DNA from 3 places in the Mesorhizobium sp. B2-3-2 genome. Region 1 is predicted to be linked to each of the others. Evidence: predicted binding sites of a transcription regulator. Region 1 holds the regulator's gene; each other region holds the start of a gene.
The links. Region 1 encodes HrcA, which represses chaperone genes, less so after heat shock. Its sites were predicted from a motif close to GTTAGCACTCNCNNNNNGNGAGTGCTAAC; they were not measured.
Positions count from the first base shown of each region.

Region 2: a site for HrcA is predicted at 1,312-1,340, ahead of FJ964_RS23070 (co-chaperone GroES). Genes of this name have one in related genera too.
Region 3: a site for HrcA is predicted at 3,088-3,116, ahead of FJ964_RS20155 (co-chaperone GroES). Genes of this name have one in related genera too.

Region 1 is NZ_VFWA01000029.1:11,070-18,286, reverse strand. It holds gene rph (ribonuclease PH) at 1-351, opposite strand, end outside; gene hrcA (heat-inducible transcriptional repressor HrcA) at 581-1,678, shown strand; gene FJ964_RS30785 (hypothetical protein) at 1,715-1,909, shown strand; gene FJ964_RS30780 (sorbosone dehydrogenase family protein) at 2,035-3,405, shown strand; gene FJ964_RS30775 (LysE family translocator) at 3,537-4,154, shown strand; gene cysK (cysteine synthase A) at 4,347-5,327, shown strand; partial or broken gene FJ964_RS30765 (glutathione S-transferase family protein) at 5,501-6,126, shown strand; gene FJ964_RS30760 (RNA polymerase sigma factor) at 6,161-7,217, opposite strand, start outside.
Region 2 is NZ_VFWA01000012.1:29,118-36,334, reverse strand. It holds gene groL (chaperonin GroEL) at 1-885, opposite strand, end outside; gene FJ964_RS23070 (co-chaperone GroES) at 945-1,259, opposite strand; gene FJ964_RS23065 (hypothetical protein) at 1,751-2,029, shown strand; gene FJ964_RS23060 (hypothetical protein) at 2,011-2,328, shown strand; gene FJ964_RS31070 (hypothetical protein) at 2,303-2,446, shown strand; gene FJ964_RS23055 (hypothetical protein) at 2,472-2,723, shown strand; gene FJ964_RS23050 (hypothetical protein) at 2,710-3,030, shown strand; gene FJ964_RS23045 (Gfo/Idh/MocA family oxidoreductase) at 3,461-4,621, opposite strand; gene FJ964_RS23040 (ABC transporter ATP-binding protein) at 4,689-5,765, opposite strand; gene FJ964_RS23035 (carbohydrate ABC transporter permease) at 5,772-6,626, opposite strand; gene FJ964_RS23030 (sugar ABC transporter permease) at 6,623-7,217, opposite strand, start outside.
Region 3 is NZ_VFWA01000009.1:21,672-28,888, forward strand. It holds gene FJ964_RS20140 (YeiH family protein) at 32-1,096, shown strand; gene FJ964_RS20145 (DUF899 family protein) at 1,261-1,965, shown strand; gene FJ964_RS20150 (GAF domain-containing protein) at 1,998-2,495, opposite strand; gene FJ964_RS20155 (co-chaperone GroES) at 2,722-3,036, opposite strand; gene FJ964_RS20160 (hypothetical protein) at 3,282-3,530, shown strand; gene FJ964_RS20165 (DUF1488 domain-containing protein) at 3,527-3,793, shown strand; gene FJ964_RS20170 (hypothetical protein) at 3,819-4,010, opposite strand; gene FJ964_RS20175 (hypothetical protein) at 4,016-4,219, opposite strand; gene FJ964_RS20180 (LacI family DNA-binding transcriptional regulator) at 4,943-6,004, shown strand; gene FJ964_RS20185 (sugar ABC transporter substrate-binding protein) at 6,069-7,217, shown strand, end outside.

The sequences.
Region 1 (7,217 bases):
GTCGCAGTCGACGGTGATCTGCTGCTCGCCCAGCGCCTGCAGGTCGACCACGGCGCGCAGCGAGCGGCCGATCAGCCGCTGGATCTCCAGCGTGCGCCCGCCCTGCTTGCCGGCGGAGGCCTCGCGGCGCATGCGCTCGCCGGTCGAGCGCGGCAGCATGCCGTATTCGGCCGTCACCCAGCCTTTTCCGGAATTGCGCATCCAGCCCGGCACCTTTTCCTCCAGGCTTGCCGTGCACAGGACATGCGTGTCGCCGAACTTCACCAGGCACGAGCCTTCGGCATGTTTGGAGACGCCGCGCTCGAAGGAGATGGCGCGCATTTCGTCGAACTGGCGTTTGGAGGGGCGCATTCGGCCTGCTTTCTTGTCAGCTTTTTTGAATCTTGGCCGGCTTTTAGACGCATGCGGGGCACGGCGTAAAGGAAAATGGACCGGCGACCGCAAACGCGGCGACACTGGGTGATCGCGCAACGCGACACCGGATGATCGCAAGTGCGACACCGGGGTGATCGCAAGTGCGACACCGGGTTGCGCGCGGCGCCGCGAAGTCTATATCCTTGAACCGGAGGTTATGGCCGCAATGACCAAGGCAGTCGATCCCGCTTCGCAGTCGCTCGCTCTTCCCGCGCCGGCACTTCAGGCGCTCGATATGCGTTCGCGCGACATCTTCCGGCGTATCGTCGATTCCTATCTGAGGGACGGCGAGCCCGTGGGATCGCGCAGCCTGTCGCGCATCCTGCCGTCCTCGCTGTCGCCGGCCACCATCCGCAACGTGATGAGCGACCTCGAACATCTCGGCCTGATCTATGCGCCGCACGTCTCGGCCGGCCGCCTGCCGACGCAGGCCGGCCTGCGCTTCTTCGTCGACGCCTTCATGGAACTGGGCGACCTCTCCGACGAGGAGCGGCGCAGCATCGAGGCGCAGGTGCGCGCCTCCGGCTCGGGCGCCACGCTGGAACACATGCTGACCGAGGCCAGCCAGATGCTGTCTGGCATGTCGCGCGGCGCCGGCCTGGTGCTGGCCGCCAAGAACGAGGTGGCGCTCAAGCACATCGAGTTCATCCAGCTCGAGCCGACCAAGGCGCTGACCGTGATGGTGTCGCAGAACGGCGACGTCGAGAACCGGGTCATCGATCTGCCGGCCGGCATCACCGTCTCGCAATTGCACGAGGCCTCGAATTTCCTCAACGCCCATATTCGCGGCCGTACGCTGGCCGAGGCGCGGGCGGAGGTCGCGCGTATCAAGGAAGAGACAAGGGCAGCGCTCGACACGCTGTCGCAGGACCTGGTGGAGAAAGGGCTGGCGGTGTGGGCCGGCGCGGAAAGCGGCCTGCCGGCGCGCCTGATCGTGCGCGGTCGCGCCAATCTTCTCGAAAACGTCACCGCCCAGGCGGACATCGAACTCTTGCGCCATTTGTTCGAGGACATGGAGACGCAGGACGGGCTGATCCAGCTGCTCGACCTCGCCGAGGCGGGACCGGGCGTGCGCATCTTCATCGGCTCGGAAAACAAGCTTTTCTCGCTCTCCGGCTCGTCGCTCGTCGTGGCACCCTACCGCGACAAGGACGCCCGCGTCGTCGGCGCGCTCGGCGTCATCGGCCCGACCCGGCTCAACTATGCCCGCATTGTCCCGATGGTCGACTATACGGCGCAGCTGATATCGCGCATGCTGCGCTGAGAGCTGGGATCGATCCAGACGGCCGAGGAGGAAAAAATGGCGCTGGAATCGTTCAAGGCCCAGATCAGCCTACTGCTGGAGGAGATGGTCAACCAGCCTGAGGATGTGCGGGAAGTGCAGGAGCAATTGCGCGAGAAGCTGCGCGAAATGCGCGCCATGGGCATGCCGCTGCCGGCCGACCTCGTCGAACTGGAAAAGAACCTCGACGCCGATCTCGACGCGGATACCTGACCCGAATTCCTTCAACTCCCCGTGTCGTCCGGAACGACTGCCGAGCCCGCCCGTTCCCCTGATGCATGTGATCCTCGGTCTTGGGACAACGACATGCATAGCGAAGCGAGAAGCTGGAGACTGGGATGATCAGACTTGCCGGCGCCGTGGCGATCCCCGCAGCCTTGCTTTTCGCCGCGACGGCATTGGCCCAGCAGACAGAACCGGTGCTCAAGGGCGCGGCCGCATTTGGTGACTGGCGGGCCGACGAGCCGGGCGTGCGCCGGCTGATCAGCCCGCAAGACCAGCCCAGGCCCTATGTCACCAGATCCGCCTCGAACAGCGCCGGTCCGGTGCAAAGGCCGCAAGGCGCCGAGCCGCGGCTGCCGGCGGGTTTTTCGGCGGAACTGATCGCTTCGGGCATCGACAATCCGCGCGTCGTGCGCGTCGCGCCCAATGGCGACCTGTTCGTCGCCGACAGCGAGGCCAACCAGGTCCGCGTCTACCGTCTGGGCGAGGGCAACGCGAAACCCGTCAGTGACGGCGTCTTCGCCCGCAATCTCAACCAGCCCTACGGCATCGCCTTCTATCCGCCCGGGGACAGTCCGCAATGGGTCTATGTCGCCAACAGCGACAGCATCGTGCGCTTTCCCTACCGCGATGGCGACCTGAAGGCCTCCGGCGAGCCGGAAACGATTGTCCGCGACATTCCGGCCACTCATCACTGGACCCGCGACATCGCCTTCTCGCCGGACGGCAAGACGCTCTATCTCTCGGTCGGCTCCGGCTCGAACGCCGCCCAGGACATGGCAAGGAAACCGCGGGGCGGGCTCGATGCCTGGGCCAGGTCGAAGCCGCTCGGCGCCGCCTGGGGCTCGGAGGAAGGCCGCGCCGACGTAAGGGCTTTCGACCCGGACGGCAAGAATGGCCGCATCGTTGCCACCGGCCTGCGCAATTGTTCGGGCATGGCCATCCAGCCGGCGACGGGCGCGCCGTGGTGCGTGGTCAACGAGCGCGACGCGCTCGGCGACAATGTGCCGTTCGAATATGCGACCGAAGTGAGGGAAGGCGCCTTCTACGGCTGGCCCTGGTACTATATCGGCGACAATGAGGATCCGCGCCACAAGGGCGCGCGTCCCGACCTTGCCGGCAAGGTCACCGTCCCCGACATTCTGATGCAGGCGCATTCGGCGCCGCTCAACATCGCCTTCTACGACGGCAGGAATGTCCGCGCGGGATCCGGTTTTCCGGCCGAATACAGGGGCGACGCCTTCGTCGCCCTGCACGGTTCGTGGAATCGCGGCAACAGGACCGGCTACAAGGTGGTGCGGCTCAAGTTCAAGGACGGCAAGCCGACCGGCGAATATGAGGATTTCATGACCGGCTTCGTCACCTCCGGCGGCGAGGTCTGGGGCCGGCCGGTCGGCGTGGCGGTGGCGAACGACGGCGCGCTGATCGTCACCGAGGACGGCAACGGCACCATCTGGCGCGTGACCTACGGCGACGGGCGGTCCTGACCCGCTTGGGAGGTCCCGAGCGCGGGGCATGCCTGGTGCAACCGAATCCGGATCCAGGCAATTCCCACCCGCCAAACTCTGTGCGACAAGGCGCCCTCCCAGCAGCGTTTCCCCGACACACGGCCTTCTCCATGACCCTCACCGGCTTCCTCGCCTACAGCGCAGCCCTTGGCCTCGCCGCCGCCATTCCCGGCCCCGGCATCACCGCGCTTATGGCGCGCGCGCTCGGTTCCGGCTTCCGCTCCTCGCTGGCCATGTCCTTTGGCCTGATGCTCGGCGACCTCCTTTATCTCACCGCCGTGGTGCTTGGGCTTGCCTTCGTCGCGCAGACCTTCGGCCTGGTGTTCCTCGCCGTCAAATGGGCCGGCGTCGCCTATCTCGCCTTCCTCGGCTGGCGCTTCTGGACCGCCGGCATCACGCCCGAGACGGTCGAGGCCAGGAAAGGCAAGGGCGGGCTGGCGTCGAGCTTCCTCGCCGGCCTGACGGTGACGCTCGGCAATCCGAAGACGATGATCTTCTATCTCGCCATCACGCCGACCATCGTCGACCTCAAGACCATCACGCTGGCCGATTACGGCATCCTCGCCGCACTCACCGTCCTCGTCCTGTTCGTGGTGCTGGTGCCTTATCTGGCGCTGGCGGCCAAGGCGCGCTGGTTCCTGCGCTCGCCGCGCGCCCTGAAGGCGCTGAACCGCACCGCGGCCGGTTTCATGGTCGGCGCGGCGGCGGCGATCGCCGCCCGCCAATAGGGCCATTTTTGCCAAAGCATTCCGCCGGCTCGGCTTTTGCGGGAATGCTTTTCCGAGGCCGATGCGTTTTAGACACGCGCCCCACTCGGATATTTTCGGGCGACGGTCTATCTTGCGTCCGTGGAAGGCCTATCCTGGCGGCCATCCGTCTGAGATCAGTTCCATCCGCCTGACATTCTGGGAGCCAAACCAATGAACAAGTCCGCCGCCTCCGCTCGTGTTCCCGGCCGTGGCCGCATCTACAATTCCATCACCGATACGATCGGCGACACGCCACTGGTGCGGCTCGACAAATTCGCCAAGGAGAAGGGCATCGTTGCCCATCTCATCGCCAAGCTCGAATTCTTCAACCCGATCGCCTCGGTCAAGGACCGTATCGGCGTGGCGATGATCGAGGCGCTCGAGGCATCGGGTAAGATCGCTCCCGGCAAGACGACGCTGATCGAGCCGACTTCGGGCAATACCGGCATAGCGCTTGCCTTTGCCGCAGCCGCCAAGGGCTACAAGCTGATCCTTACCATGCCCGAGACGATGTCGGTCGAGCGCCGCAAGATGCTGGCGCTGCTCGGCGCCGAACTGGTGCTGACCGAAGGGCCGAAAGGCATGAAGGGCGCCATCGCCAAGGCCGACGAACTGGCGGCCACCATCCCCAACGCCATCATCCCGCAGCAGTTCGAGAACCCGGCCAATCCCGAGATCCATCGCACGACGACGGCAGAGGAGATCTGGAACGACACCCATGGCGAGGTCGACATCATCGTCTCCGGCATCGGCACCGGCGGCACTATCACCGGTGTCGGCCAGGTGCTGAAGAAGCGCAAGCCTTCGCTGCATGTCGTCGCGGTCGAGCCGGAAACCTCGCCGGTGCTGTCAGGCGGCCAGCCCGGCCCGCACAAGATCCAGGGCATCGGCGCCGGCTTCGCGCCGAAAATCCTCGACACCACCATCTATGACGAAATCGTCACGGTCTCGAACGAGGATTCGGTCGCCAATGCCCGCCTCGTCGCCCGGCTGGAAGGCGTGCCGGTCGGCATCTCTTCGGGCGCCGCTTTGCAGGCGGCGATCGTCGTCGGCTCGCGGCCGGAGAACAAAGGCAAGAACCTGGTGGTGGTCATCCCGTCCTTCGCCGAACGCTACTTGTCGACCATCCTGTTCGAGGGTTTGGGGGCGTAGTACGCGGCACGCAGCATAGATTCGCCGCGATCCTTCGCGCCGACGTCAAAAGGTCCTGCCACTGCTCGCCTGGCCCGCTGAAAAACCAGCCGTGGCGGATGCCGCGGGCTTGAGCAGCGCCCTGCTTCCGGTTCATATCGCCCCGGGGCCCCGCAGGGCCGGCGGAGGACCTCATGTACAAGCTCTACACCCGTCCCGGCAGCGGCGGCTTCGTTGTCGAGGCGGCCCTGGCGCTGGCCAAGGCGCCGTTCGAGCAGATCGACGTACCGAAATCCGACCGGCCCGATCCCGCTTTCCTGGCCATCAGCCCCCTGAACCAGGTGCCGGCGCTGACCTTGCCGGACGGAAGCTCGCTGACCGAATCGGCAGCCATCTGCATCCTGCTCGCCGAACGCCATCCGCGGGCCGGGTTGGCGCCGGCGGCCGATGCCCCGGCCCGCGCCGACTTCCTGCGCTGGATGGCGTTCATGTCGTCCGCCCTCTATCCGGCGGTGCTGCGTTTCTACTACGCGCCGCGCTATACGGTCGACGCCGACGGCGCCAAGGCCGTCAAGCAGGCGGCCGTGGCCGAGATGGACCGCGGCTTTGCCGTCGTCGATGCCGCCTGCGCGGCCGCGACTGGTTGGCAGGCGAGGCGATGTCGGTGGCCGATATCTATCTGGCCATGCTGGTGGCCTGGCATCCCGACAGCGGTAAGGCACGCACCGCCTGGCCCGACATCGAACGCCTGTGGGCCAAGCTTCGCGAGCACCCGCTGATGAAGACGCTCAACGCATCGCACGAAATGTGGCCGGGCTGAACGGGCCGTCGGCAAAGCACCGCGCTCAGGCATTTCAATGCCTGAGCGTCGCGCGTTTTACCTGCAGGAAACGGCGTACCGCCGGATCGCTTTCGAGGCCGATCGCCCGGTCATAGGCTTCGACCGCCTGCGGCACCTGGCCGAGCCTGGCCAGAAGGCCGGCGCGCGCGGCCCAATAGGGCTGGTAATCATTGAGCCGCTTGTCGTCGCCAAGCACGTACAGCGCCGCCAGCCCCGCCACGGCGCCCTCAGCTTCGGCGATCGCCACCGCGCGGTTGATCGCCACCACGGGCGATCGTGCGATCGAAAGCAAGGCATCGTAGAATTCGCGGATCGCCACCCAGTCGGTCTCGCCGCTCAGCCGCCGCGCCGCGTGGACGGACTGCACGGCCGCTTCGAGCTGGTAGCGGCCGATGGCGTCCAGAGTGGCGGCGCGGCCGAGCAGGGCTTCCGCCTCGTCGATCAGCCCGTGATCCCACAGCGCATGGTCCTGCTCGGCGAGCGGCACATACTCTCCGGACCCATCGCGGCGCGCGGCGCGGCGCGCCTCGGCGAACAGCATCAGCGCAAGCAGGCCCAGCGCCTCCGGTTCGTCCGGCAGTAGCGAGGCCACCAGCCTGCCGAGCCAGATTCCTTCGGTGGCCAGGTTCCGGCGCCGCGTCTCGGTGCCCGCCGGGTCGGACCAGCCCTCGGCGAAGGTCGCGTATATGGCCTCCAGCACGGTATCCAGGCGCTCGCCGAGTTCGGCCCGCTCTGGTACGCGGAACGGAATGCCGGCTTCACGAATGCGGGCCTTGGCCCGCACCAGACGCTGGCCCATTGTCGCCGGCGGGACCAGGAAGGCGGAGGCGATCGTCGCTGCGTCGAAGCCAAGGACGGCCTGCAGGATCAATGGCGCGCGCACGCCAGGCTCGATCGCCGGATGCGCGCAGGCGAACATCAGCCGCAGCCGTTCGTCGGGCAGGTCCTGGTCGGTCATGCACGCCTCCGCCTCCTCGGCAATCAGCTTGAGATGGTCGCGGCCGGCTTCGCTGGTGAGCCGCCGCCGCACCGCGTCGACACGCCGCCGCCTTGCCACGGCAAGCAGCCAG
Region 2 (7,217 bases), on a different contig from region 1:
GAGCACCGCGATATCTTCCAGCATCGCCTTGCGGCGGTCGCCGAAGCCCGGCGCCTTGACGGCCGCGACCTTGAGGCCGCCGCGCAGCTTGTTGACCACCAGCGTCGCCAGAGCCTCGCCTTCGACGTCCTCGGAGATGATCAGCAGCGGCCTGCCGCTCTGCACCACCGCTTCGAGGATCGGCAGCATCGCCTGCAGATTGCCGAGTTTCTTCTCGTGGATGAGAATATAGGGCTCTTCCAGCTCCGCGCGCATCTTGTCGGCATTGGTGACGAAATAGGGCGAGAGATAGCCGCGGTCGAACTGCATGCCCTCGACGACGTCGAGCTCGGTGTCAGCGGTCTTGGCTTCCTCGACGGTGATGACGCCGTCATTGCCGACCTTCTCCATCGCCTTGGCGATCATCTCACCGACGCTGGCATCGCCATTGGCGGCGATTGTGCCGACCTGCGCGATCTCGGCCGACGACTTGACCTTCTTGGCCTTCGCCTTGATTTCCACGACGACGGCCGCGACGGCCTGGTCGATGCCGCGCTTGAGGTCCATCGGGTTCATGCCGGCGGCCACCAGCTTGGCGCCTTCGCGCAGGATCGAGGCGGCCAGCACCGTAGCCGTGGTGGTGCCGTCGCCGGCGAGGTCATTGGTCTTCGAGGCCACTTCGCGCACCATCTGCGCGCCCATGTTCTCGAACTTGTCGGCAAGCTCGATTTCCTTGGCGACAGTGACGCCGTCCTTGGTGATGCGCGGCGCGCCATAGGCCTTGTCGATGATGACGTTGCGGCCCTTGGGCCCGAGCGTGACCTTCACCGCATTGGTGAGGATCTCGACGCCGCGCAGCATGCGGTCGCGCGCATCGGTGGAGAATTTGATTTCCTTGGCAGACATGATTTTATCCAGTTCGCATTTGGGGTGAGCAGTCACCGCGCAGAGGCGCGGTGCTTCAGTCAGGCGGCCTTCTTGGCTTCGGCGCTCTCTTCGATGACGCCCATAATGTCGGCTTCCTTCATGATCAGGAGGTCCTCGCCGTCGATCTTGACCTCCGTGCCCGACCATTTGCCGAACAGGATCAAGTCGCCGGCCTTGACGTCGAGCGGAACAAGCGCGCCGTTTTCGTCGCGGGCGCCGGGACCAACCGCGATCACTTCGCCTTCCTGCGGCTTTTCCTTGGCATTGTCGGGAATGATGATGCCGCCCTTGGATTTGATATCGCCTTCGGCGCGCCGGATGACGACGCGGTCGTAGAGTGGCCGAAATTTCATGAGAACTTCTTTCTGGGGCCGGCATAGGCGGCCGCAGCATTTATATAGGCGGTTTGGCACTCGATAGATAGGAGTGCCAGAACTATTTCTCGCCAACGGCCAAGAAATCCAATGATATAATTCGAGACGCGCAGAAATTCGTTCGGATGGGAGGAAAACTTTCTGTGAGCTTGAATTTCGCGGATGCGGATTTGTTATTTCAAAGGAGAAATAAAAGGCGTCGCGACCCTTGTTTGGAACTCAATTGAGGCGCATATATAAAACTCGTTGATTTGGTTGAGTTGGCTTTGTTTCAGAGCCCCGCCATTCACCACCGAATTCTCGAAAACGAGTGCATGCGCCGGTCCGGCGCACATTTCGTTCCGTTCGGACCCTGGAATGAAACCGACGCTGACCACGGATGTACCGGCAGCGTCGGGCATCGTCCCGGCGGTTCGAGTGGGAATGATACGGAAAGGCGCAGCCGCCCGTTTCCGCGGAAAGCCGCAATCATGACCAGCCGCACCACAAATACAGTCGTTCGCTTCAAGTCGGCGTTTTCGCTGCCCGGCTTTGATCAACCGCAACCGCCCGGAGAGTATCGGGTCGACCATGACGAGGAGGCCCTCGAAGGGACTTCCCAGATCGCATGGCGCCGCGTGGCCACCTTCATTCACCTGCCGGCGATCACCGCGAGCGGTGCCACGCAGCAGATGGTGCCGATCGAACCGGCATTGCTTCAAGCCTCGCTGGAGCTGGACGAGAGACAATCATGCGAACCACAACCCTGATGCAACGCAACGCACGCCCGGTCCGCCGCGAAGCCGTAACGCATCTCTTCGCCGTCGGACAGGCTGTCCGGCTGAAGAGCGGCATCGGCACGTTTCCAAAGGCCGCGGAAATCTACCGCGTCACGGCAACGCTCCCGCCGAGCGGAAATTCGCCGCAGTACCGCATCCGCAGCGACGTCGAACTTCATGAACGGGTGGCGACGCAGGACAGTCTCGAACCGGTCGACACTTCGCCCGGTGACAGCATAGCGCTCATCGAAAGGATCTTCGAACATGTCAAAGGGACAGAAACGCTCTAGCCGGGAGATCAGGAAGCCGAAGCAGGAGAAAGTCCCGCCCAACCCTGAAAGCGTATTCGGCGCCCAGACCAGACTTGCCGCCGATATCAATGCCCGGCGCGGCAAGGGCAAGAACTGACGTCGCGACACGGGCACGGATGACGATGAAGATCGTGATCGAATTCTATCGCACCCGAACCTCGGACGATGCGCATGCCGTGATCGGGCGCGAGACGGCGCAAGCGGCCAACCTCAACCATGCGATCGAGATCGCCAGGCTTTTGGCCAAAACCCTGAACATGCCGCAGCGGCCGGACGCCATGACGATCGCCGACGCGAAGGGCGCAACGATCTATTCCGGCGTTCTGGCGACGGAAGCGATCAATGAGGCCGGCCAACGCCATGAGCGCCCGTAGCAACGAAACCGATCGGCAGCGCAACGCCGCCGGGCTTGCCGTCTGGGAAAATGAGGGTGGGACATCGGGACGCGACTTCGCGGACCGTCAATATGGCCGCCGCGTCGAGGCGGATCGGTCCTGGACCGTCTATCATGTCTTCAGCGGAATTCCGGCGCTGGTCGACGGTGGTGCCATGACCGGCCTCAGCCGGTCGGATGCGACGCGCAGCATGTTGTCCCTTAATCAGCGCAATGCCGAGCGCCCGACGGCGCGGGTTGCGGCGCCGCCGATTGTCCCACATGAGGCAGCGGCGGGCCAACCATGACGCTCTCCTTCCCCAACCCCAGCCGCAGATTCGATGAAGCGCGCGATTTTCGGTAGGTTGGCACCGTATCACGAACTTTCTGGTAAGACCGGAATGTCGCCTCCTGGAGCAAACGGCCAACGCGGTGCCGCAGTCGAGTAAAGGCTAGCAGAGTCGTTGCGGCCAAGATGGAGGTCGCCAGCGGAATGGCGCCTTTCTGGCTTTCAGAACCGGACCGTCTGTTTCCGGCCCCAAGGCTGCCGGACCGCAATGCGCCCAATTGCAGCCATTTATGGGTTTTCGGCGCTCCCGATAAACAGACGTTACCAGTGCGGCCCCCTTGGTACGCAGCGAGAGGTGGCCAACGGTGCGCTAGATCGTGTCTCCAATGGCAGAGCGCACAGCACTCGCTCGATGCGTCCGACCAGTGTCTTTCCCATATTGAAAATTGCTACACCGTTGTCCATCGCCGTGTGGCTGACGACGAAAAGCATGCGTCGACGATTTGCATGATCTCGTAGCCATCACTAAAGGTGGGCCAAGCCGATTTGCCCGTGGAAACCGAACGAATGACTTCCGAGACCTCGATGGCCTTGTATTCATTGTACCCGAGGCCGAAATTGGCGACCGGCAGGAGGGATGCGAAGTTCCGGTTTTCCGGACCGACGTCGATCAGCCGGTAACCCTGGCGGTTCGGCGCATCCTCCATCGAGAAGAAGCGCAGGCGGTTGACCTCGTCATAGTTGAACTCGATGCCGCCCTTCGTGCCATAGATCTCGTATTTCTGCAGGAAGCGCCGGCCGGAGGCGACGCGGCTGACATCGATGACGCCGCGGCCGCCATTGGCGAATTTGCACATCAGGTTGACCATGTCCGAATTGGTCACCGAGCGCTTGACGCCGCCTTCCTGCGCCTTGGTCTGGACACCATAGCCGAAGCCTTCGCTGTAGGTGCGCTCGGGGGTGACGGTGGCGACATCGGCGATCAGCTCGTCGACCGGGCCGATGAGGCGGTGGATGAAGGAAAACAGGTGCGAGGCGACATCACCGACGACGCCGGTCGGCGCCAGATTGCCGTCGCAGCGCCACATGAAGGGCGTGCGTGGATCGGCCAGCACGTCGACATGCATGGAGGCGCGGAAGAAGACGATCTCGCCGATCTCGCCATTGTCGATGAGTTCCTTGGTCAGGTCGTGCGCCGGGTTCTTCGGGAAATTATGGCCGACGCGGGTCACCAGTCCCTTCTCGCGGGCGAGGTCCGCCAGTTCGCGCGCCTCCTCGGCGGTCGCCGTGAAGGGCTTCTCGCAATAGACATTCTTGCCCGCCAGCAGGGCCGCCTTCGACGCCTCGAAATGCAGATGGTCCGGCAGGCAGATGTCGACCAGATTGACCTCGGGATCGCTCAGCACGTCATGCCAGTTGGTCGAGGTCTTGACGTCGCCATAGGCACCCTTGATCTGTTCCAGCCTTTCGGCTGCGTCGTCCACCAGCCAGGCGATCCTGGCAATGGAACCGAGTTCGGGAAACATCAGCGGTGCATTGCGATAGCCCATGGAATGGCACTTTCCCATCCATCCGCAGGCGCCCAGAATGGCTACGTTGACTGGCTTCATGACACTGTACTCCGGTGCGGATTGCGCCCGCCGGCACGGCCGGGCGGTCGAACGGTGATGGACGCCGTCAGGCGTCGATTCGTGCTTCGGTGGTCGCGTCGAAAAAATGCAGCTCCTTGCGTTCGGCGCTGACCGACACGGTCTGGCCGACCTTCAGCCTGACGCGCCCGGGCACCTTCGCCTTCAGCACGTCGCCGCCCAGGTCGAGCAGCACGACGGCCTCGTTGCCGGTGGATTCGATCAATGTCACCGTCGCCGGATTGCCCGCCTCGCCCTCGGCGCGGACGACCAGATGCTCCGGCCGCACGCCGAAGATCACCGAGGCGCCGGGCTTCAGCGGCGCGCCGGGGTCGATCGGCCATTTGAACTGACGCGAGCGGATGCCCGGACCGCCATCGCCGCCCTCGACGGTCCCGGTCAGGATGTTCATCGCCGGGCTGCCGATGAAGGTCGCGACGAAGACGCTGCCGGGACGCTCGTAAAGGTTCTCGGCGGTGTCGACCTGCATGAGCCGGCCGTCCTTCAGCACGGCGATGCGCGAGCCCATGGTCAGCGCCTCGACCTGGTCGTGGGTGACATAGACGGTGGTCGAGCGGATGCGCTGGTGGAGCTTGATGATCTCGCTGCGCATGCTCACGCGAAGCTGGGCGTCGAGGTTGGAGAGCGGCTCGTCCATGAGGAAGACGCCGGCTTCGCGCACGATTGCGCGGCCGAGCGCGACACGCTGGCGCTGGCCGCCCGACAGGTTGCGCGGCCGGCGGTCGAGCAGATGGCCGATCTCCAGCATGGCGGACACGTTCTTGACGCGCTTGGCGGTTTCGGCGGCCGCCACGCCCCGGTTGCGCAGGCCGAAGCCGATGTTTTCCTCGACCGACATGTGCGGGTAGAGCGCGTAAGACTGGAACACCATGGCGATGTCGCGGTCGCGGGGTTCGGCGAAGGTGACGTTGCGCTCGCCGATATGGATGTCGCCTTTGGTGACCTCCTCCAGCCCCGCCAGCATGCGCAGCGTCGTCGACTTGCCGCAGCCCGACGGGCCGACCAGGACCAGGAACTCGCCTTCCTCGACCGACAGGTTGAGATCGCGCACCACCTCGACGCTGGCGTAGCTTTTCCAGACGTGATCAAAAAGGACGCGTGACATCTGTCTTCAACCTTTCACAGCGCCGGCCGACAGGCCGCGCACCAACCATTTTTGTGCGTACAATCCGAGCGCGACCATGGGGATGATCCCGATCAGCCCCAGCGCCGACATGATCCACCAATAGGCGCCCAGTTCATTCGCCTGGCCCGAAATCAGCACAGGCAGCGTCTGCGAACGGCGGAAGGTGAGGATCAGGGCGAACAGGAACTCGTTCCAGGCGAAGATGATCGAGACGAAGAACGCCGTCACCAAGCCGGGGAACGCGATCGGCAGGGAAATCTTGAAGAACACGCCGAGCCGGGTGCAGCCATCGACCAGGCCGCTTTCCTCGACCTCGACCGGCACGGCGCGGAAGGCGTCACGGGTGATCCAGATCGCCAGCGGCAGGTTGAACAGCGCGTAGGCGACGCCGAGCGACCAAGCCCGGTCGAGAACGCCGGCATAGCGGTACATCAGCAGGAAAGGGAACACGACCGCCACTGGCGGCATCATGCGCTGCGAGATGAAGAAGAACGCCATGTTGTCGTTCTTCCAGCCGAACTTGCTGTAGTCGAAGCGGGCGAGACCGTAGCCGGCCAGAGCGCCGGCAAAGGTGGCGACGAACGCGCCGACGAGGGAGGCGACGGCCGAGTTGGCCAGCGCGTTGAACAGCTGCGAGCGATACTGGCCGAACACCGTCTGGAAGGCCGAGAGCGTCGGCTCGAAATCAACCCAGGGAATGAAGGTCGGCAACGGAAAGACGTCGGCCCGCTCCTTGAACGCTGTGATCGTCATCCAGTAGAGCGGGAAGACGACGATGATGAACCAGACGACCTGCAGCGCAATGCGCCAGACCGGAATCCTGCGTCTCATCCTGCTCATGTCAGACGCTCCACGAGACGGCGGGTCGCGGCCAGGATGACGGTCGCGACGATGGTGGCGACGATGGCCAGCGAAAAGGCGAGCGTGGCGGCGTAACCGAGGTCGAAGTTCACGACGCCGACCCGATAGGCATAGAGGGTCAGCGATTCGGTGGCGATGCCGGGCCCGCCATTGGTCAGCACCACGATGACATCGGCGATCTTCAGCATCTCGATCGAGCGGATCAGGATGGCGGTGACCGACCATGGCAGGAGCATGGGAAAGGTGACGCGCCAGAACGCCTGGATGTCCGATGTCGTGTCGAGGCGGGCGGCGTCCTCGACTTCATTGGAGAGCGCCGAAAGCCCGGCGAGCAGCACCAGCATGAAGAAGGGCACCCATTGCCAGGTGTCGACGATGAGGACGGTGACGAAAGCGCCGATGCTGTTGGTGAGCCAGGGCACCGGCGGCAGGCCCGCCGCCATCAGCCCGGCGTTCACGGGGCCGACGGCCTCGTTGAACATGACGCGGCCGACGACGAAGGCGACGACGACCGGGCTCAGCATCATCGGGATCAGGAATATGATCCTGAGCCAGTTCTGCTGGCGCCGG
Region 3 (7,217 bases), on a different contig from region 1:
TTCCCCAAGCGAAGTTGCCTGGAGCATGATGTTGTCTTCCTTATCCCACATTGCGAACGATATTCCAAAAGGCCTGATTTCCGCCGAACCTGCGCAGGGCCGCAAGGCGCTCGACTCGACCAGGGCCGGCCCCATGCCCGGTGTGATATTGGTCGCGATGATCACCGCGGTGGCCTTCTCGGCCCGCAACGTCTCCGGCTTCGCCCTGTTCAGCCCGATGATCCTGGCCGTCGTCGCCGGCATGATCTACTCCAACGTGCTCGGCACGCCGGCGCACGCCAAGGCCGGCATCGCATTCTCGCAAAAGCGCCTGCTGCGCTTCGCCATCGTGCTGCTCGGCTTCCAGCTGACGCTCGGCCAGGTCGTCTCGATCGGCGCGGGCGGCATCGGCATTGTCGCGGCCACGCTTGGCGCCACCTTCCTCTTCACCCTCGCGCTCGGCCGGCTGATCGGCGTCGACGCCAAGCTGGCGCAGCTGATCGCCGCCGGCACCTCGATCTGCGGCGCCTCGGCAATCGTGGCAACCAACATTGTCACCGACGCGCGCGACGAGGACGTCACCTACGCCGTCGCCTCGATCACCTTGTTCGGCACCGTCGCCATGCTCGGCTTCCCGCTGCTGGCGCCGCTGCTCGGCCTCGACCAGCATGCTTTCGGCCTGTGGGCGGGCGCCTCGATCCACGAGGTGGCGCAAGTCATCGGCGCCGGCTTCCAGAACGGCACCCAGTCGGGCGAGATCGCCACCGTCGCCAAGCTCACCCGCGTCGCCATGCTGGCGCCGATGGTCATCGCGCTGGGCCTGACGGCGCGCCGCAAGGGCAGCAGCGACCAGCAGGCGGCGCGCCCGCCCATGCCATTGTTCGTCGCCGCCTTCGTCGCTGTCGCGGCTCTGAACAGCCTTGTCACGATGCCCGCCGGCGTGAAGTCGGCGATGGCACTCGCCACCACCATCATGCTGACCATGGGGCTCGCCGCCATGGGCCTGCAGGCCGATATTTCGCAGCTGCGCTCACGCGGCCTGCGCCCGCTGGCACTCGCCTTCTCGGCCTTCCTGTTCATCGGCGGCTTCAGCCTGATGCTGGTGAAGTTCGCCTGAGCCTTGCTGCAATTCAGATCGCACCGGCACGAACAGCAAACCTCATCCGCGGGCCTACCGCGTTGACGTGGCAGTGTTCGGCTCCGCTTCAGGAGGGTTGTTGACTTCTGGGCCTATTGCCCAACTTTGCTGTGGTAGTACGGATGCCATTTGGAGGATTTCCGATGAACATCATTACACCCACGGCCGCCGAGAAGCTGGCGGAAAAAGCGCGGACACCCTTTCCCGGCGCGAGCGATGAGTACCGGAAAGCCCGCCAGGCACTGCTGAAGGACGAGATCGAATTTCGCAGACACATGACCGAGGTCACGGAACGGCGCCGACACCTTCCGGACGGACCCGTCATCGAGACAGATTATCGCTTCAGGGACGCCAATGGCGCGGATCTCGGGCTTTTCGAACTGTTCGGGGACAAGGATGCACTCGTGACCTATTTTTGGATGTTCGGACCCGAGCGCGCACGCCCATGTCCAATGTGCACCAACTGGTTGGGTGCGGTGAATGGAAACGCTGCTGACATCAAGCAGCGCATCGCCCTGAAGATCCTTGGACGCAGCCCGGTCGAGCGGCAGATCGCATTCGCGCAGGAACGGGGGTGGCGCGATCTGGATTTTGTCCAGACGGTGGGCGACACCTATGCCAACGACCTCGGACTGATCAACGCCGATGGCAGCGAGAACCCGGCTCTGGTGGTGTTCAAGCGCGACGGCGAGCGCGTGCGCCTTTTTTGGGCGAGCGAGATGTCGGCGGAAATGGCTGATCCCGGCCAGGATCCGCGAGACGCACCGGACATCGCCTCCCTCTGGTCAATCCTGGACCTTACGCCGGGTGGACGCGGAACGGACTGGTATCCGAAACTCAGCTACTAGAGCTCAGTGTCGCGAAACCACAGGCTTTTTGCCTAATCCGCGAACGAACTCGCCGCGACATAGATCGCCGCCAATGTCTCGATTCCCGCCTGGTCTGCCTTGTCGAAGCGACCGGGCAGCGGGCTGTCGAGATCAAGCACGCCGAAGACGCCGTCATCGTCTTCCAGGAGCACGACCAGTTCCGAACGCGAATCGACGTCGCAGGCGATGTGGCCGGGGAAATCGTGCACGTCCTTGATCAGCATCGAGGTGCCGAGTTCGACCGCCGTGCCGCACACGCCCTTGCCGACGGCGATACGCACGCAAGCCGGCTTGCCCTGGAACGGACCCAGCACCAATTCCTCGTCGGAGGCCAGGAAATAGAAGCCCGCCCAGTTGAGATCAGGCACCATCTGGAAGATCAGCGCCGCCGTGTTGGCGGCATTGGCGATCGAGTCGCCCTCGCCCTCGAGCAGCGCCTTCAGTTGCGCGGCGAGGTCGCGGTAGAACGCGGCCTTGTCCGAGATGTCGATAGCCTTGGCGGCAAACATGGCTTGTCTCCGAAGTGAGAATCGCGGTTCCGTTTTCCGCAAGCTCTCTGCACAAACGACCACAGGGCATACTAGCGTGAAATCCAACCGATCCGAAAGCCGCAAGATCAGGATCGCCGCCGGCGTCGTCGCGCATCGGTGGAGAATTTGATTTCCTTGGCAGACATGATTTTATCCAGTTCGCATTTGGGGTGAGCCGACACCGCGCAGAGGCGCGGTGCTTCAGTCAGGCGGCCTTCTTGGCTTCGGCGCTTTCTTCGATGACGCCCATAATGTCGGCTTCCTTCATGATCAGGAGGTCCTCGCCGTCGATCTTGACCTCCGTGCCCGACCATTTGCCGAACAGGATCAAGTCGCCGGCCTTGACGTCGAGCGGAACAAGCGCGCCGTTTTCGTCGCGGGCGCCGGGACCAACCGCGATCACTTCGCCTTCCTGCGGCTTTTCCTTGGCATTGTCGGGAATGATGATGCCGCCCTTGGATTTGATATCGCCGTCGGCGCGCCGGATGACGACGCGGTCGTGGAGTGGCCGAAATTTCATGAGACTTCTTTCTGGGGCCGGCATAGGCGGCCGCTGCATTCATACAGGCGGTTTGGCACTCGATAGATAGGAGTGCCAAAATTTATTCCGCGCTGATATTAAATAATCAAAAGTATTATTCGGCGCCCGGTTTCGTGGTAGCGGAAACCCACCAAATATTTCAAAAATTTGAATTTTCCCGGCCGAGTCCCTATTTATCCGACGAGTTCATTTTCACGATTTCAGACGCAAGGGAGATTTCCTCGATGGCCGACGGCAACCAGACGATCATGGAAAAAGCTGAAGCCCGCTTTGTCGACAAGCAGAAGAAGACGGCGGAGCGCAACAAGGCAACCGCCGAATATATGTCCGAAGCGAGGGCCAGGGAAATCAAGACGGCAAGGCTGAGGCAATTGCGGCTGGCCAAGGAAGAGGCCGACCGCCTGGCCGAGGCCCTGAACCCGACGCCGAAGAAGAAACGCGCGGTGAAGAAAACGACGGAGGCAAAATCATGAGCCTGACCTTCCCCAACCGCAGCCGCAGCTATGACGAAGCCGGCAAGCGCATCCGTTTCGTCGGCTATGACGGCATGTTCCAGATTTCCTTCTCGGTCGCCGCCGATGCGATGACCAGGATGCAGCCGGCGACGGCAGCCAATGAAGCCGGCTATCTCGCCACCTTCGACACCGAGAGCAGTGTCATCCGCGACGTAGCGTCAAAGGCCTATGACCGCACGCGCAAGAGCATGTATGTGCTGACGGCTGAAGACTTCCGCTGAGACGACACACGCGGTCGGCACCGGATCAGGATTTACGCTCCGCCTTCTCCCGGCGCTTGACGTCCCGGACATTCATCTGATCGACCATGGCGTTGGCGTCGCGCGGGCTCATGCCGACTATCGCCCTTTGCCTGACGACGACGGGCTGGCCGGTGAAGACGTCGATGATGGCCCAGCTTTGGGGCAGATCCATGCGCAGTGCGTAGCGGTTGGCCATGAGCCTCAGCCCTGCAGCATGAAGACCATGCCCAGGACCGATACCGTCCAGGCGACAGCCGAAAGCTTCAGCACCATGCCGCCATGCGCGGCCAGAGCCTCCCGCAGCCGCGGGGCGATACCTGCCGGCGGGACCGACTCTATCGCGACGGCAAGGGGTCCCTTGGCGCCAAGTTTTCCAAAGACGGGCAACAGCGACGGTTCACGCACGAAAAATGGCCTCGAATGTCGGGGAAAGTCGGAGCGGCAAGCGCGCGCTCCCATAGCACTCTTTTGGCGAGAGCCCTGCATGCCAAATGCAAATAGGCTGCTTTAACACCGGCCGCATGCCCTTCCTGACCTCGATCGTCAGATGCGCCAATGACTGAAAGCGCGCAAGTCGCCTGGGCAACGGGCGCGTCGCCGTCACAACCAAGACGAGGACAGGGAAATGTCCGGCCCAAGCAACAAATGCAAGCTGGCAAGGCCCATCGCCCTCGATGGTCCGACGCATGCTCTACGCTATATGATTTTGGAGGCCTCGCCTCGGGATCGAACCGAGGCTTCAGAGATTTGCCGTCTCCAGCGTAGCCGCTCCGCCACGAGGCCATGACTAGCGAACTAACCGATAATATTTGCGGAAGCGTTAAGTCCGAAGAGTCGTTTATAGACATGTCGCCGATCGCTTTGGCGGCCCGCGCCGTGCTAGCACTGACGGCTGCCAGGAATTCGCCTGATGAACTCGCCGGGCGCAAGGCCTGTGAGCCCGCCCTCCGGCGGCCGGCTCGCGCCACCGGAGGACCAGCCACTTTTTCCCTTGAACAGTCTCTCGATCTCGCTTAGTTTGGGTTGAGAAAAGGTTTTTCCAAACATTTCCGATCGGGCTCGGCCATTGGCCGGGCCTCATTCCGGCCTGCAAGAGAAAACCTTTTCCCAATCGGGATTCTCGCCGCGATGGCATTGGACGATCAGCCAGCCTTTCCCAAGCCCGTCACCTTGCGTGACGTGGCGGCCGAGGCTGGCGTCAGCGTCGCCACCGCCTCGAAGGCGCTCAACGACCAGGGCCGCATGACCGCCGAAACCCGCGAACGCATCCGCGAGACTGCGCAGCGCCTCGGCTTCCGGCCTAACAGCCTGGCGCAGAGCCTGCTGCGGCGGCGCTCCTTCACCGTCGGCCTGCTCACCAACGATACCTATGGCCGCTTCTCGCTGCCGCTGATGTCGGGCATATCAGACGCGCTGGTCGACGCCGGCGTCTCGGTGTTCCTGTGCAATGTCGAGGAGGATCCGCGTCTCGGCCAGCTCCATGTCGAGGCTATGCTCGATAAGCGTGTCGACGGCATCATCGCCACCGGCAAGCGCATCGACCGCCATCTGCCGGTCGACCTGTCCAATCTGCGCATCCCGGTGATCTATGCCTTCACCCAGCCCGATCCCGACGCCGTCGCCTTCGTCTCCGACGACGCCGGGGGCGCGCGGCTGGCGGTGGAGCATTTCTGTCGACTCGGCCGCAGGCGCATCGCCCATGTCTCGGGTCCGGCGACCTTTGCCGTGGTGCACGCCCGCGCCCAGGCCTATCGCGATGTTCTGACCGAGAACGGCCTGTCAGTTACCGAGCCGCTGCTCGGCTCGTGGTCGGAGGCCTGGGGACACGAAGCCGTGGCGAGGCTGTTCGACGGCGCGGCCGACGGCGCAAGCGAAAGGCCGGACGCCGTCTTCTGCGGCAACGACCAGATCGCGCGCGGCGTCATCGATGCGTTGCGCGAACGCGGTCTCGACGTGCCCGGCGATGTCGGCGTCATCGGTTTCGACAATTGGGAGATCGTGGCCGAGGCGACGCGCCCACCGTTGACCTCGATCGACATGAACCTGGCTGCGCTCGGCCGCGAAGCGGGGCTGACCTTGCTTTCCCTGGTCGGCGGCAAGCCCGCCGCGCCAGGCATCCGGAAACTGCCGTGCCGGCTGGTGGTGCGTCAGTCATGCGGCCGCCTGCCAGATGGTGAGAAAGACGGCTGAAGAACCAAAAGGCCGCAATCGGCGGCAAGCCGCGCGTCGCGGCAAAAACGTGGAGGAGGAGAACATGAGGACTTTGATTGCCAGACTGGCCTTGACGGCCGCCGTACTCGGCTGCGGGCTGCAATTTGCCGCCGCCGAGACCGCCAACATCTGGGTGCGCGCCGACGGCTCGAACTTCATGCCGCGCATCGTCGATGCCTACAACAAGGGCCACACCAACCAGATCAAGCTCGACATCATCCCCAATGCCGAGATCATTCCGAAATATGGTGCCGCCGCCGCCGGCGGCACTGCGCCCGACGCGCTGTCGCTAGACCTGATCTACACGCCCTCCTTCGCCGCCGCCGGCCAGTTGGAGGACATCACCGACTGGGCGAAATCCCTGCCTTATTTCGCCAGCCTGTCACCGGCTCATGTGAAGACCGGCACGTACAAGGACCGCATCTACGGCCTGCCCTTCTCCGCCGACGCCTCCGTGCTGATCTGGAACAAGAAGCTGTTCAAGCAGGCCGGCCTCGACCCCGAAAAGGGCCCGGCCAATTGGGCCGAGATCGAAGCCGACGCCGAAAAGGTCAATGCGCTCGGCGGCAACATCAAGGGCTTCTACTTCTCCGGCAATTGCGGTGGCTGCAATATCTTCACCTTTACGCCGCTGGTCTGGGCCTCCGGCGGCGACATCCTCTCGCAGGACGGCTCCAAGGCGACGCTGGACAGCCCGCAGCTACGCGGCGCCATCGACCTCTACCGCTCGATGGTCAAGAAGGGCCTGGTGCCGGAAGGCGCCCAGACCGATACCGGCGCCAATTTCTTCGCCGCCTTCGCCGGCGGCAACATCGGCATCTCGCCGTCGGGCGCCTTCGCCATCGGCGCGCTCAACACCCAGTACCCCGACATCGACTACGGCATCACCTTCCTGCCGGGCAAGGATGGCGGCTGGTCGTCCTTTGCCGGCGGCGATAATTTCGTCGTCACCAAGGGCACCAAGAAGATCGATGTGGTGAAGGAGTTCCTCGACTTCGCCTATTCGCTGGAAGGCCAGACGATCCTGGCCAAATATGGCAGCCTGCCGGTGCGCGGCGACATCGCCAAGGACGCGCTGAAGGACCTCGACCCGCGCTACCAGGTCGCGGCCGAGGCGATGGCCAAGGGCAAGACGCCCTATTCGGTAGTGTTCAACGACCTGATCAACTCCGCCAACGGTCCGTGGACGCAG